2 regions of the Actinoplanes sp. NPDC048988 genome follow, and region 1 is predicted to be linked to the other one. Evidence: predicted binding sites of a transcription regulator. Region 1 holds the regulator's gene; the other holds the start of a gene.

Region 1 (7,794 bases):
CGGCCAGCGGTTCCAGCCAGAGCGGGCAGATCAGGGTGCCCTCGGCGGTGGGTGACTCGTCGGTCCACCAGCTGCGCGGGCGGCGGCCGGCGGGAGCGGGCGGCAGGGCCTCGAGCGCCATCTGCCGGTCGTCGGTGGCGAAGACCACACGCCGTACCGTCTGCTCCGGAAGCAGGAGGGCCACCGCGGAACGGACCGCCTCGTCGACGGCGGGCAGGTCGGGCGCGGCCACCAGGTCGGCGCTCGCGCTCCGCAGGCCGCGCTCGCGGGCCAGGGCGCGGCTGTTGAGGGTCACCGCGTCGGCCAGGCGGGTGATGGTGAGGGTGAGTGTGATCACAGCGGCCACGGCGATCGGCACACCGTCGTCCACCGTCCCGGTGAGCGCCTCGATCATGAGGACCAGTGGCGGGGTCGCCACGGACAGGACCAGCAGTGCCGCCCAGTGACCGCGCCAGGCGGGCGGGCGCGGCGTCTCGGGCATGGTGAGCCGGCTCATCGACGGATGCAGGGCGGCCAGGCCCCAGGCCACATAGAGGACCCGGTAGCCGGTCTCGGTCGCCGTGCCCGGGGCCAGCGGGTAGGCGATGTCGCCGGCCAGCATGCCCAGCGCGCCGACCAGCAGCAGCATGGCCGCGACGTTGCGCCCGGTGGCCAGGTTGAGCCGGACCGCGACGCCGACCAGCAGGATGGAGCCGATCACGTCGGCCGCCGAGATGCCGCCGAGCTCGGACATGCCGCCGACCACGAAGACCCACAGGACCAGCAGGCTGGCGCAGGCGAAGGCGAGCAGATCGATCAGCCGGGCCCGGTCGTCGATCACTGACCCGCCGCTGGTGAAACGCAGCAGCGCGCCGGCGACCAGCACGTACATCGCCAGATAGAACCCGTCGGCCAGGCCGTGATCACGCAGAGCGAAGAAGACGTCGCCCGTGGCCAGTGACGCGACTGCGCCGGCCAGCAGCAGCCAGGGGCCGAACCGGGCCGGGCGATGCGCCCGCACACCGGCCAGGATCGCCAGACAGCTGCCAGAACCTAGAAGGATCCACTCGATCGCCCTCGACACGTCCTACTTAGTACCAGGACGGTAGCTGTCTGTCCACGTCTATGTATACGCTACGCAACTGCGTACCGAAAACGCTCAACATCACTCAGGGTGAGTAAAACGCCGTCCGAAATTTCCGGCCACACACCGAAAATCGGACGTCAATCGAACACTTCGGCGATCACGCGGCCCCTGTCGGCGCCACCCTGCGCGGTCGCCGCCTGCCACTTGCCGTCCGGCGCGTGCCACTCCAGATCGGCGAAACGTACCCGTTCGAGACCGGTCGCCGAGGCATGGGCGACGAGCCAGTGGGCATAGCGCCAGCCGGCGTTCACGTCGGCCACCGCGACGGTCAGGCCGGCCACCGGCCCGGCGGTCGCCGACTCGGTCAGGCCCTTGCCCCAGTCGAGCCGCAGGCCCTCCATCAGGGCGGCCGACGCGGCGGCGCCACGCAGCACCGGCGAACCGCTCACCGAGCACTCCACCGCGCCGGTGGCCCGGCCGGTCAGCGCCTTGGCCAGCACGGCGGACTCGTCGGCCCACTTCTCGTACGCGTTCGGGTAGGCCGAGCGCTGCACCTTCTGCGCGGCGTCGGTGACCCGCATCTTCTGGTAGCCCTTGACCTTCTTCAGCGCGGTGTAGAACCGGTCGGCCGAATACCTCGGATCCTTGATCTTCTCGACCGTGCCCCAGCCCTGGCTGGGACGCTGCTGGAAGAGGCCGACCGAGTCGCGGTCGCCGGTGTCGAGGTTCTCCAGCTTCGACTCCTGGAGCGCGGTGGCCAGCGCGATCACCACGGCCCGCTCGGGCATGCCCTTGCGGACGCCCACGGCCGTGATGGTGGCCGCGTTGGCCATCTGCACGTAGTCGAGCGTCACCTCGCCGTCGGCCCGCACGACGCACTCCGGGCCGATCTTGGGCAGCTTGAGGCCGCCGGAGAAGGAGCGGACGACGGCGAACACGCCGAGCGCACCAACGAGCGTCACCACCGCCAGTGCCGCCACGACCGGTGTCCTGCGCACCCACACCCCCAAAGTTGTTCAGGCAACAAGAGTAGTCAACGAGATCACCACTACCTGGTCACTGCTGACCGGTCGCTGGGACCCAGGCGGCGTCGCGCTTCTCCCGGAAGGCGGCGACACCTTCGCGGCCCTCGGCCGAGCGGAAGTATCCGGCCGAACGCTGAGAGAGTTCTGCGAGCTCCTCGCGGACGCTTTCCTTGGGCGTACGGCGGAGAAGTTGTTTGGCGCCCGCGAGGGCGAGTGGCCCGCCGCGCACGAGCCCGGCGCAGTACCGCTCGATCGAGGCGTCCAGATCGGTGGCCTCGACGGCCGCGGTGACCAGGCCGATCTCGGCCGCCCGGGCGCCGTCGAAGACGTCGCCGGTGAGGTAGAGCTCGGCCGCCGCGCGCGGCGCCAGGCGGGGGAGCACGGTGGCGCTGATGACGGCCGGGATGACGCCGAGGCGTACCTCGGAGAAGGCGAACGTCGCCTCGGTCGTGCAGACGGCGATGTCGGCGGCGGCGATCAGGCCGAGCCCGCCGGCGCGGGCGGGACCGCCGACGCGCGCGACCACGGGCTTGGGAAACTCCCAGAGCGCGGCCAGGACGTCGGCCAGGAGCTCGGCCGGGACCCGGCCGGTCTCGCGGGCCTCGGCGGTCTCCTTGAGGTCGGCGCCCGAGCAGAACACGGGGCCGGTGTGCGAGAGGACCACGACCCGGGCCGAGGCGTCGGTCACGGCCTCGGCCAGCGCGTCCAGCAGCTCGCGCATCAGGGGGGTGGAGAGTGCGTTGCGGTTCGCCGGGCTGTCCAGGGTCATGGTGGTCACCCCGGCGTCGGTGACGGTACGGACCAGAGCCATGGCGGCACCCTAACGGGCGGCGTGCACACTTGAGGGATGGCCGGCGCACTTCCCGATGGTTTACCTGTTCCTTCCGACGGGTCGCTTCCCGCGACCGCGACGGCTGAGGCCGGCAAGAACGGATTCGCGGTCTATGTCCACGTGCCGTTCTGCGCTTCTCGATGCGGTTACTGCGATTTCAACACCTATACCGCGTCGGAGCTGGGCGGCGGGGGCAGCCGGGAGGCGTATGCCGAAACGGTTCTGCGCGAGTTGAGGCTGGCAAGTAAAGCCGTAAATCCCGAAAAAGTGGACACGGTGTTCTTCGGCGGCGGAACGCCGACGCTCCTGAGCGCGGACGATCTCGGGCGGATCCTCGCCGGGATCGATGAGACGTGGGGGTTGGCGCCCGGCGCCGAGGTGACCACTGAGGCGAATCCGGAATCTGTTGATCTGTCGTATCTGAGGACGCTGCGAAAGCACGGCTTCAACCGGATCTCGCTCGGTATGCAGTCGGCGGCGCCCGCGGTGCTGCGGATCCTGGACCGCAAGCACACGGCGGGCCGCGCGCCGCAGGCCGCCCGCGAGGCCCGCGAAGCCGGGTTCGAGCACGTCAACCTCGACCTCATCTACGGGACGCCGGGCGAGACGGCGGAGGACTTCGACGCGTCGCTGCGGGCGGTCGTCGACGCGGGTGTCGACCACGTCAGCGCGTACTCCCTGATCGTCGAGGACGGGACCCGGATGGCCGCCCGCATGCGGCGCGGCGAGATCCCGTACCCCTCGGACGACGTCGCCGCCGACCGCTACCTGGCGGCCGAACAGCAGCTGAGCGGGGCCGGCTTCGAGTGGTACGAGGTGTCGAACTGGGCCACCTCGGACGCGGCCCGCTGCCGGCACAACCTGCTCTACTGGACCGGCGCCGACTGGTGGGGTCTCGGGCCGGGCGCGCACAGCCACGTCGGCGGGGTGCGCTGGTGGAACGTCAAGCACCCCACGGCGTACGCGCAAAGGCTGGCCGAAGGTGTCTCGCCCGGTCACGCGCGCGAGCTGCTGACCGACGAGGACCGGCACGTCGAGGACGTCATGCTGCGCGTGCGGCTGCGCGACGGCATCGCCCTCGACCGGGTCGACCAGGTCGGCGCCAAGCAGGCCCTGGCCAACGGCTTGCTTGACGCCCGGGCGTACGAGAAAGGGCGTCTGGAACTGACCCTGCGTGGCCGGTTGCTGGCCGACGCCGTGATTCGCGACGTCGTCTGACTGTGGAACGCCGGGCCCCCGTGCCCGGCTCGGCTACTTGATGAGCTTCAACGACATCGGATAGTCGTACGGCTCGTTGTTGCTCGCCTTCACACCGGCGATGATGCCGAAGATGATGGCGATCAGCGCGGCCACCGGAATGATGATGAAGCCGATGACGATGCAGGACGTCACCCAGCCGATCAGGGTGACGATCGCCCAGGTGATCTGGAAGTTGAGCGCCTTCACCGACTCGGCGCGCACCGACGGCGACAGGTTGCCCTTGGCCAGCAGCGAGATCAGCGGCGCGATCCAGCCGGAGAGGCCACCGCCGAGGAACGCGCCCGCGGCCCCGCCGAAGTGGGCGACCAGGATCCACGTGCGGTCGTCCTGCGTGGGAGCACCGCCGTATCCCTGCTGGTAACCCGGGGGAGGCGGCTGGTAGCCCGGCGGGGGCGGCTGATATCCGGGCGGCGGGCCGTAACCCGGCGGCGGGGTGTACGGCGGCGGTGTCGATCCGGAAGTCGGGTCGTTAGCCGCATAAGGGTTGAACGGCCTGGTGGGGTCATTCGGGTTCGGTTCACCAGGCGGACGAGGCGGTTCAGTCATGGCTGACACGGTAGGGCCGCACTTCAATGCGGTCGAGGGCGACATGCTGATGCCCTGTCTATTCATCCGCACTCGATCATCGCGCTGCCGTCCGCGGCGACGTAGACTGGCACTCTGTCATCCGGAGTGCCAAAGCAGTGGGGGAGGGGTCATATGAGTCTCGATGACCGCAAGCTCGAAGTGCTTCGGGCGATCGTCGAGGACTACGTCGAGACCCAGGAGCCCGTCGGCAGCAAGGCACTGGTCGAGCGCCACCAGCTGGGCGTCTCCCCGGCCACTGTGCGCAACGACATGGCGGTGCTGGAGGAGGAGGGCTACATCCGGCAGCCGCACACCAGCGCCGGCCGGGTGCCCACCGACGCCGGCTACCGGCTGTTCGTCGACCGCCTCTCCAAGGTCAAGGCGCTGAGCCCGGCCGAGCGGCGAGCCATCGAGCGGTTCCTGATCGGCGCCGTCGACCTGGACGACGTCGTGCACCGCACGGTGCGCCTGCTCGCCCAGCTCACCCGCCAGGTCGCGGTCGTGCAGTACCCGTCGCTGGCCCGCTCCTCGGTGCGTCACCTCGAGCTGGTGCCGATCTCCACCACGCGCCTCATGCTGGTGATGATCGCCGACACCGGCCGCGTCGAGCAGCGGCTGGTCGAGCTGCCCGGCCCGGTGCCGCCCGAGGACGTCACCGACCTGCGCCGCCGCGTCAACGAGAAGCTCGCCGGCAAGAAACTCGCCGACACCCCACCGCTGGTGCAGGGCCTGGTCGACGACTGCGCGCCGGAAAGCCGGGCCACGATGGCGTGCCTGGCCTCGGTGCTCCTCGAGACCTTGGTCGAGCGCAGTGAGGAACGCCTCGCGTTGGCGGGTACGGCTAACCTGACAAGAGGTGGGGTGCTGGACTTCCAAGGCACCCTCCGCCCGGTCCTCGAAGCCCTCGAGGAAGAGGTCATCCTGCTGAAGTTGATCGGCGACCTGGAACCGAGCACCACGCGGGTCCGGATCGGCGACGAGAACGAGATCGACAACCTGCGGTCGGCGTCCGTGGTCAGCACGGGGTACGGCCCCGGTGCGACGATCGTCGGTGGGCTCGGTGTGCTCGGCCCCACCCGGATGGACTACCCCGGCACCATCGCGACCGTGCGCGCGGTGGCACGCTACGTGGGCGACCTTCTAGCACAAAATTGACGAGGATTGCGGAGCCCGTGGCCAAGGACTACTACGGCATTCTCGGCGTGAGCCGGGAAGCCACCGACGACGAGATCAAGCGCGCCTACCGCAAACTGGCTCGGCAGTACCATCCGGACGTCAACCCGGACCCGGAAGCGCATGAGAAGTTCAAGGACATCAACGCGGCGTACGAGGTCCTGTCCGACGACCAGAAACGCCAGATCGTCGACCTGGGCGGCGACCCGCTCGCGCCCGGCGGCGGCATGGGTCCCGGCGGACCCGGCGGGGCCGGCGGCCCGTTCGTCGGCTTCCAGGACATCATGGATGCCTTCTTCGGCTCGGCGGCGGGCGGCGGCGGCCGCGGCCCACGCCCCCGCACCCGGCCCGGAGCGGACGCGATCCTGCGGCTCGAGCTGGACCTGAACGAGACGGCCTTCGGCGTCGAGGCGCCGATCACCGTCGACACGGCGGTGCTGTGCACCCAGTGCTCGGGCGCGGGCACGGCGCCGGGCACCCACCTGGCGACCTGCGAGACGTGCGGTGGCCGCGGCGAGGTGCAGAGCGTGCAGCGCACCTTCCTCGGCCAGGTGGTCTCGTCGCGCCCCTGCGCCACCTGCCAGGGCCACGGCACGGTCATCCCGCACCCGTGCCCGACCTGCGCCGGCGACGGCCGGGTGCGCACCCGCCGCTCGCTGACGGTGAAGATCCCGGCCGGCGTCGAGGACGGCATGCGCATCCGCCTGGCCCAGCAGGGCGAGGTCGGCCCCGGCGGCGGCACCCCCGGCGACCTGTACGTGGAGATCCACGAGCGCCCGCACGACGTCTACTCCCGCAAGGGCGACGACCTGCACTGCCGGGTGACGCTGCCGATGACCGCGGCCGCGCTGGGCACCCGCCTGACGATCAAGACGCTGGACAGCGAAGAGGCCATCGAGGTCAAATCCGGCACCCAGCCGGCCAGCACGCTGCGCATCCGCGGCAAGGGCGTGCCCCACCTGAGGGGCCAGGGCCGGGGCGACCTGTTCGTTCACCTCGACGTCAAGACCCCGACCAAGCTGACCGCCGACCAGGAACGCATGCTGCGCGACTTCGCCAAGACCCGAGGCGAGGACGTGGCCGAGCTCAGCAAGCAGGGCGGCTTCTTCAGCCGCATGCGAGACGCCTTCAACGGCCACTGAGCCTTTCCAGGTCAAAGGCAGGATGTCGTAGCGGGGTGGGGCGTACAGATCGCTGCTCCCGCCGAGGGCCCGGGCGGGGCGAGCAGGGCGCTGCGCGCCCGGAACGCTCACCCCACCCGGGCGACGTGCGTGAGTGGTCGCGCTCAAACCCCTAGCCCGGTCGTGGCGCTTCGGTCAGCCGCCTACTCGGCTGCTGGCCCGGCCGTGGTCCTTCGGTCAGCCGCCTACTCGGCTGCTGGCTCGGTCGTGGTCCTTCGGTCAGCCGCCTACTCGGCTGCTGGCTCGGTCGAGGAGCAGGGGGATGAGCTCTGCTCGCCAGATGTCCAGGTGGACGGCTCCGCTGGACGGCCCACCGTGGGCGAACTCCTCACGGACCACCCACGCGGTGGTCTCGGAGGCCAGGTTGACGCTGACCAGGCGGTCGAACTCGGCGTAGAGCAGCCGCTCGACCTCACTGAGGGACGGCGGTAGATAGGTCGTGGCGAGCCGCTCGGCCATCGCCCGCCACACCCATGGATCACCCCGGAGGCCCCAGCGTGGCGGCTCGGGTTCGAAGAGCTCAGACACCACCTTCATGAAATTCACTCATACCCGCCGATGGCCCGCCCCAAGCGGCCCTTAGCACAGTCTGGAAGCGCGACCGGCCCAAACGCCAACGCCCGGGCGCAGCCCTCGATCCCGGCGCGGACGTCCCCGGTCATTGCGCGACGGCATCCGTCGTGACGGGGC
Region 2 (7,794 bases), on a different contig from region 1:
CTCACCGACCGGCTCCTCGACCCAGCCGATCGTCGGGGCCAGCCGCACCACGCCGTCGGCGCGGCGGACCATGCCGGCCACCGCGACCCCGGTGCCCACGTAGCGCGCGTCGTCGGGGACGTCCTCGCGCATGTCGTGGACGAAGCCGGCCAGCGGCTGCACCGCGTCGAGCACCTGCATGCCGCGCGGCCGATGCGCCTCGCGGCGGTCCAGGATGCGGCCGCCGAGGCCGACCCGGGCCGCGCGCAGGCGGTCCACCTCGATGCTGAGGGCGTACGCGTAGACCTTCGACGACTCGGGCCGGACGACCAGCGACGGTCGCCCGGCCCGGCCGGTCTCACGTGGTGCCGCCTCGCTGACCAGCCCTGCGGTGGTCAGCTCGGCGGTCAGGGCCCCGATGGTGCTGCGGTTGAGACCGAGCAGGCTCGTCAGCTCCGCCCGGGACGTGGCGCCGTGCACGTGCACGTAACGCAACAGGGTCCCGAGGTTGTGCCGCCGCACCTCCTCCTGGCTGGGGCCGGCCCGCATCAGCGCGCCGTCCCCGTACCCAGGATGGTCCGGCTCATCGGTTGCCGGTAGCGGCCGCTCTGCGCCGGGCGAGGGCGTCGACGCTGGCGGCGACGAGCAGGATCAGGCCGGTCACGATGTACTTGGTGCCGGCGCTGAAGCCCAGCAGGCCCATGCCGTTGTCGATCACGGCGATCACCGCGCCACCGATGACGGCGTTGATGATCTTGCCCTTACCGCCGAAGAGGCTGGTACCGCCGATGACGGCCGCGCCCACCGAGTAGAGCAGGATGTTGCTGCCACCGGTGTTCGGGTCGACCGAGCTGGCCCGGCTGACGGCCATGATGCCGCCGATCGCGGCCATGAACGAGCCGATCACGAAGACCGAGATGCGGATCCGGTCGACCTTGATGCCGGCCCGGCGGGCCGCCTCGGTGTTGCCGCCGACCGCGTAGACGTGCCGGCCGTAGGCCGTACGGCCCAGGACGAACGTCCACAGGACCAGGAAGACACCCATGATCGGGACGACGATCGGCACGCCCTTGAGCGAGTTGATCGCCGGGTTGATCGCGCGCTCCTGGCTGAGGATCGCGGTGGCCGCGATCAGCAGGACCGCGAGGCCGCCGATGCGGGCCGCGACGACGCCGATCGGGTCGGTGACCAGGCCGCGCTTGGCCCGGCTGCGCAGGTTGAGCAGCTGGACCGCGGCGTAGCCGATGACCGCGACGAGGCAGAGGATCCAGCTCCAGGCAACCGACAGGTTGTCGTTGTTGAGCGAGTTGAAGAACTCGTTGCGCGTCGAGACGTTCGTGCCGCCACCGAGCAGCACGAGCAGCAGGCCCTGGAAGCCGAGGAAGGCGGCCAGGGTGACGACGAACGACGGGATGCCGATCTTCGCGACCAGGAAGCCGAGCACGAAACCGATCACGAGACCGGTGACCAGCGCGGCCGGGATCGCGGTGTACCAGTCCCAGCCGTGGTTGGTCAGCAGGACGGCCGCGACGGCGCCACAGAGACCGCTGGTGAAACCGGCGGACAGGTCGATCTCGCCCAGCAGCAGGACGAAGACCAGGCCCATGGCGATGAAGACGACCTGGGCGCTCTGGTTGAACAGGTTCGCGAAGTTGAGCTCGCTGAAGAAGGTGTCGGTCGAGACACCGAAGATCAGGCTCAGGACGACCAGGCCGAGGATGGCCGGCAGGGTGCCCAGGTCACCGCCGCGGATCCGGCCCCAGTAGTCGCGGATGTAGCTGTTGACGGTCGGCTTGACGACCTTGACGCCGCCGGCCGTAGTGGTCGTGGTGGTGCTCACTTGTCGCCTCCCGGCGTGATGTCGACGGCGTCGCCGTTGAAGTCCGCGGGCTTCTCGGGAGGCAGGCCGATGTTGCCACTGCGGCCGGCAGTGATCAGCTCGACGACCTGCGAGTGGGTCACATCGGTCGTCTTGACCTGGGCCGCCATGCGGCCGAGGTAGAGCGCCGCGATCCGGTCCGAGACCGCGAACACGTCGTTCATGTTGTGCGAGATCAGCACGACGCCGAGGCCGTTGTCGGCCAGGCGGCGCACCAGCTCGAGCACCTGGGCGGTCTGCGCCACGCCGAGGGCGGCGGTCGGCTCGTCCAGGATGACGACCTTGGAGTTCCAGAGCACGGCCTTGGCGATCGCCACGGTCTGCCGCTGCCCACCGGAGAGGCTGGCGACCAGCTGCCGCAGCGACTTCAGGGTGCGCACCGACAGACTGGCGAGCGCGTCGCCGGCCATCTGCTCCATGGTGGGCTCGTCGAGGACGATGCCCCGCTTCTTCTCCCGGCCCAGGAACATGTTCTGGACCACGTCCAGGTTGTCGCAGAGCGCGAGGTCCTGGTAGACGACTTCGATCCCGAGACCCGAGGCGTCGCTCGGGCCACTGATCGAGACCGGGTTACCTTCGAAGGTCACCGTGCCGGAGTCGATCTGGTAGATGCCACTGATGCACTTGACCAGCGTCGACTTGCCGGCGCCGTTGTCGCCGACGAGAGCGGTGACCTCGCCGGGGTAGACGCTCAAGCCGACGTCGTGCAGGACCTGAACGGGACCAAAGCCTTTATTGATCCCGCTGAGCTCCAGGAGGGGTGTCGCGGCCACGGTGTTTCTCCTTCGCTGAGTGACCGGTTTTGCCGCCCACGGCGGGGGTCGCCCGGGGCGGCAGGGTGGGGGGCACCTGACTCTGGCGCCGCCCGCTTCCTCTATCGGAAGCAAGCGGCGCCGTCGTCAGGATTTCGGGACTAGCCCGATATCAGCTGGGGTCAGCTGATACCCGCTTCAGTGCAGGCCTTCGCGAAGTCGGCGGTGCAGACCGCGTCCTTGGTGACGAAGCCGTCGGTGATGACGTCCTTGACGTTCGCCTTGGTGATCGACTGCGGGGTCAGCAGCACGGACGGAACCGAGGCGCCCGACTCCGGGTCCTTGGTGGTGCCGGTGGCCGAGGTCGGCTTCTGGCCCTTGGAGAGCGCGATCGCCAGCTCGGCGGCCGCGTCGGCCTCCTTCTTGATCGCCTTGTAGACCGTCATGCACTGGTCGCCGGCGAGGATGTTCTGCAGACCCTGAACGGTCGCGTCCTGGCCGGTGACCGGGACCTGACCGTTGAGCTTGTTCTTCTTCAGCACCGAGATGGCCGCGTTACCGAGACCGTCGTTCGCCGCCAGAACGCCCTTGATGTTCTTGTTCGAGGTCAGCATCTGCTCGAAGATGGTGCCGGCCTGCGCGTTGTCCCAGTCCGGAACGTCCTGGTTCGGGCCCTTGGTGAAGGTGCCGTCCGCGTACTTCGGGTCGAGGACCGAGTTGTAGCCCTGCGCGAAGAGGGTCGCGTTGTTGTCGGTCGGGGAGCCGTTGAGCTCGGCGACGACCGGCTTGACGGCCTTCTTCTCGGTCAGGCAGTCGACCAGGCCCTGGCCCTGGAGCTCGCCGACCTTCACGTTGTCGAACGACACGTAGTAGTCCGCGCCGCCGCTCAGCGTGAGACGGTCGTAGTCGATCGTCGCGATGCCGGCCTTCTTGGCCTTCTCGAGGACGGCCTTACCGGTGCCGGAGTCGAGGTTGACGATCATCAGAACCTTGACGCCGCTGGAGATCATGCCGTCGGCGATGGTCTGGAACGCGGTCTTGTCACCCTGCGCGTTCTGGATGTCGACCTGTACCCCGGCCGCCTCGAACGCCGCCTTGAGGAACTTCGGGTCGTCGGTGCCCCACCGCTGCGAGCTCTTGGTGTCGGGCAGGATCACGCCGACCTTGCCGGCCGAGCTCGAGTTGCCGCTACCGGAGTCGCTGCCTTTGTCGTCGCCACAGGCGGCGACGCTGCCGGTGGCCAGCAGGCCAACCGCGGCAAGGGCGAACAGTCCCTTACGCATTCCTTGTGTCCTTTCGGGTAAATCCGGGCCTTCGATCGGATTCGATGTTCTGCGTTGTCGGGAGTGTCGCTCCCCGAGACGCCGTGTGATCAGGATCTAGTTTGTTGTGTCCGGCAACGTATTCCCGTTGCGACCGGTAGCACAAGCGGTGACGCCAGCCGATCTCGTAACCGGGGATAACAATCCGGCAACACGGCGGTGATACAGGGACTTCGGCCCTGGTGAGGGCCAAGAGACCAGCTGAGCAAGATCGCTAACGACGCTCACTCCGTGACGCTAAGTCAGCCCGGCGCCCGATCTGGACCGTTCTCAGGAGAAAGATCCACCCGGCGCGTAACGTTGTCGTAACGGCGCGCGCTCGCCGGACATTATGTCCGGATCTGAGCGGTTACCGCGTCGCTGAGGCGAATGAGATCCCCCGGCGCCAGGCTCACCTGAAGCCCGCGCCGGCCCGCCGAGATGAACATCAGATCAAGCGCGAGCGCCGAGTCGTCCACCACCGTCGGCAGCTTCTTGCGCTGCCCGAGCGGGCTGATGCCGCCGCGCACGTAGCCGCTGCTGCGCTCGGCCGCGGCCCGGTCGGCGAGGGTGGCCCGCTTGCCGCCGGCGGCGTGCGCCAGCGCCTTGAGGTCGAGGTCCCCGGTGACCGGCACGACCCCCACGACCAGCGCCCCGTCGACGTCCGCGACCAGAGTTTTGAAGACCTTCCGCGGCTCGACACCGAGCGCTTCCGCGACGAGCGCGCCATAGTTCGGCGCGTCCGGGGACACGTCGTACGGATGCAGCGTGTGCTCGACCTTCCGAGAGGTCAGCAACGCGGTGGCCGGGGTTCCGGCAGCGGCCTTCTTCGCCATGCCGGAACCGTACTACCGTGACGAATCTCCCTGCGTGACTCGTTGATCACATGAGATTTCGTGCCCGTAGGGGTCAGATCGCCCGGCACAGGAGGGCAGTCGGCGCCCCCGCGACGCGGGTCAGCACCAGCGACGCGCCGTTCGGCCCGGCCAGCCGCAGGTCTCGGCGCAGCTGCTCGGGCTCCAGGGCCGAGCCGCGCTTGCGGATCTCCAGCCGCCCGACGCCGCGCTCGCGCAGCAGCGCCCGCAGCCGCTTGAGCGAGAACGGCAGCACATCGGTGATCTCGAGCCGCCGGGCGAAGGGGGTCTCCACCGGGCCATCGGTGTAGAGATACGCGATCTCCGGGTCCCCCAGCCGGGCGCCGAGCCCGTCGGCGAGCTCGGCCACGAGGTGCGACCGGACGACAGCGGGGTCCGGGTCGTACAGGAAGGCACCGACCGGGCCCACCGGAGCCTTCTCAGCTCCGGTACCCGTCAGTTCGGACGCCCGCTCGCGCAGCAACACCGCTCGGCGCGGGACCTCGGCCAGCGGGCCGCACCAGAAGGCGGCCTCGACCAGATCGCCGTCGACGCTGGTCCACTCGCCCTCGGCGCCGGGCGGCAAGAGGTCGTGGTCGATGCCGGGCGCCAGCTTCAGGACGGTGCGCGGCACGCGCTCGGGCAGAGAGGCGATGAAATCCCAGGGCGGTGAGTACGACCGGGGATCGAACACCCGGCCGCGGCCGGCCTTCCGGCGGGCCGGGTCGGCGAAGACCGCGTCGTACCGCTCGACCGGCACCGACGTCGCGTCGGCGCATTCCACCCGTACGTCCAGGCCCAGCGCCTCCGCGTTGGCGGCGGCCATCGCCGCTGTCTCCGGATCGGCTTCCACGGCGTACACCGAAATCCCGAACCTCGCCGCCGCCAGCGCGTCCGAGCCCAGCCCGCAGCCCAGATCGGCCAAGGTCCGGACCCCGGCCGCCGCGAGGCGCCTCGCCCGCCTCTCGGCGACGACGGCCCGCGTCGCCTGTTCCAGGCCGGCCCGGGTGAAGAACATCGACGCCGCGTCGGCGCCGAACTTCCCCACCGCGCGACGGCGCAGCTCGACCTGGGTCAGCGCGGCCGAGGCCAGGTCCGGCGGGACGCCGCGGGACCGCAGTGCCGAAGCGGCCGCGAGCGGATCACTTCCGGCGACCTCCATCGCGCTGTCCAGCGCCTTCACCCCTTCGGGGGTACGCAGCAGGGCCGTCGATTCCGCAGTCACGCAGGCATTCTCCCCCGTGCGACTTCATTGGCACTCTGGTTGACGGAGTGCTAGTTCCGGCCTAACCTCCGATTAGCACTCTCATCCTGAGGGTGCCAACCGCGCGGCCATCCGGGCGCGCGGTGAGGCACCAGGCGGACCGGCACCCGCGACGACGGCCCCGCCCGGTGGCATGAGGCATCAGACCGGCCATCACCGTGGCCGGCGAAACCTGTACCCAGGAGGGTATGCCCGTGACTACCGCGACCAAGGTTGCGATCAAGCCGCTCGAGGACCGCATCGTGGTCCAGGCGAACGAGGCTGAGACGACCACGGCGTCGGGCATCGTGATCCCCGACACCGCCAAGGAGAAGCCGCAGGAGGGCACCGTCCTCGCTGTGGGCCCCGGCCGCATCGACGACAAGGGCAACCGCATCCCGGTTGACGTCAAGGTCGGCGAGACGGTCCTCTACTCGAAGTACGGCGGCACCGAGGTCAAGTACGCCGGCGAGGAGTACCTGGTGCTCTCCGCCCGCGACGTCCTCGCGGTCATCGAGAAGTGACCTACTGACAGTGCTGACCGCCCTGGCCCGTGATCACGGGTCAGGGCGGTGGTGCGTGAAGGGACCTTAAACATGGCGAAGATTCTCAGCTTCTCGGACGACGCCCGTCACCTGCTCGAGCACGGGGTCAACTCGCTCGCCGACACGGTCAAGGTCACCCTCGGCCCGCGCGGCCGCAACGTCGTCCTCGACAAGAAGTTCGGCGCTCCCACGATCACCAACGACGGTGTCACCATCGCCAAGGAGATCGAGCTCACCGACCCGTACCAGAACCTCGGTGCCCAGCTGGTCAAGGAGGTGGCGACGAAGACCAACGACGTCGCCGGCGACGGGACCACCACGGCGACGGTGCTCGCCCAGGCGCTGGTGCGCGAGGGCCTGCGCAACGTCACCGCGGGTGCCAGCCCCATCTCGCTCAAGCGGGGCATGGACAAGGCCGCCGAGGTCGTCTCGGAGGCGCTGCTCGGCAAGGCCGTCGAGGTCGCCGACCACAAGGCGATCGCGAACGTGGCCACCATCTCGGCCCAGGACGCCACCATCGGCGAGCTGATCGCCGAGGCGATGGACCGGGTCGGCCGCGACGGTGTCATCACCGTCGAGGAGGGCTCGGCCATGGCGACCGAGCTCGAGGTCACCGAGGGTCTGCAGTTCGACAAGGGCTTCATCTCGCCGAACTTCGTGACCGACGCCGAGTCGCAGGAGGCGGTGCTGGAGGACGCGTACATCCTCCTCACCACCCAGAAGATCTCCAGCATCGAGGAGCTCCTCCCGCTGCTGGAGAAGGTGCTCCAGAACAGCAAGCCGCTGCTGATCGTGGCCGAGGACGTCGAGGGTCAGGCGCTCTCCACCCTGGTGGTGAACGCGCTGCGCAAGACCATCAAGGTCGCCGCGGTGAAGGCGCCCGGTTTCGGTGACCGCCGCAAGGCGATCCTGCAGGACCTGGCGATCGCCACCGGTGGCGAGCTCATCGCCCCCGAGCTCGGCTACAAGCTCGACCAGGTCGGCCTCGAGTCGCTGGGCACCGCCCGGCGCATCGTCGTCGACAAGGAGAACACCACCATCGTCGACGGTGGCGGCAAGAAGTCCGACGTCACCGACCGGGTCTCGCAGATCCGCAAGGAGATCGAGGCGTCGGACTCCGACTGGGACCGCGAGAAGCTTCAGGAGCGGCTGGCCAAGCTCTCCGGCGGCATCGCGGTGATCAAGGTCGGCGCCGTGACCGAGGTCGAGATGAAGGAGCGCAAGCACCGCATCGAGGACGC

What was found. The regulator HrcA, encoded in region 1, represses chaperone genes, less so after heat shock. The targets are predictions, from matches to a motif close to GGTTNGCACNCTCNNNNNGAGNGTGCNAACC.
Region 2: groES (co-chaperone GroES) is a predicted target of HrcA. The motif match lies at 6,061-6,091, and genes of this name have one in related genera.

Annotation. Positions count from the first base shown of each region.
Region 1 is NZ_JBICTW010000019.1:57,604-65,397, forward strand. It holds gene ACGFJ7_RS39165 (PAS domain-containing protein) at 1-1,063, opposite strand, end outside; gene ACGFJ7_RS39170 (hypothetical protein) at 1,204-2,070, opposite strand; gene ACGFJ7_RS39175 (enoyl-CoA hydratase-related protein) at 2,123-2,902, opposite strand; gene hemW (radical SAM family heme chaperone HemW) at 2,939-4,141, shown strand; gene ACGFJ7_RS39185 (DUF4870 domain-containing protein) at 4,175-4,729, opposite strand; gene hrcA (heat-inducible transcriptional repressor HrcA) at 4,883-5,905, shown strand; gene dnaJ (molecular chaperone DnaJ) at 5,923-7,065, shown strand; gene ACGFJ7_RS39200 (hypothetical protein) at 7,324-7,632, opposite strand.
Region 2 is NZ_JBICTW010000002.1:656,929-664,722, forward strand. It holds gene ACGFJ7_RS10105 (ROK family transcriptional regulator) at 1-528, opposite strand, end outside; gene ACGFJ7_RS10110 (ABC transporter permease) at 563-1,819, opposite strand; gene ACGFJ7_RS10115 (ATP-binding cassette domain-containing protein) at 1,816-2,631, opposite strand; gene ACGFJ7_RS10120 (substrate-binding domain-containing protein) at 2,793-3,893, opposite strand; gene ybaK (Cys-tRNA(Pro) deacylase) at 4,262-4,747, opposite strand; gene ACGFJ7_RS10130 (methyltransferase domain-containing protein) at 4,821-5,990, opposite strand; gene groES (co-chaperone GroES) at 6,218-6,532, shown strand; gene groL (chaperonin GroEL) at 6,605-7,794, shown strand, end outside.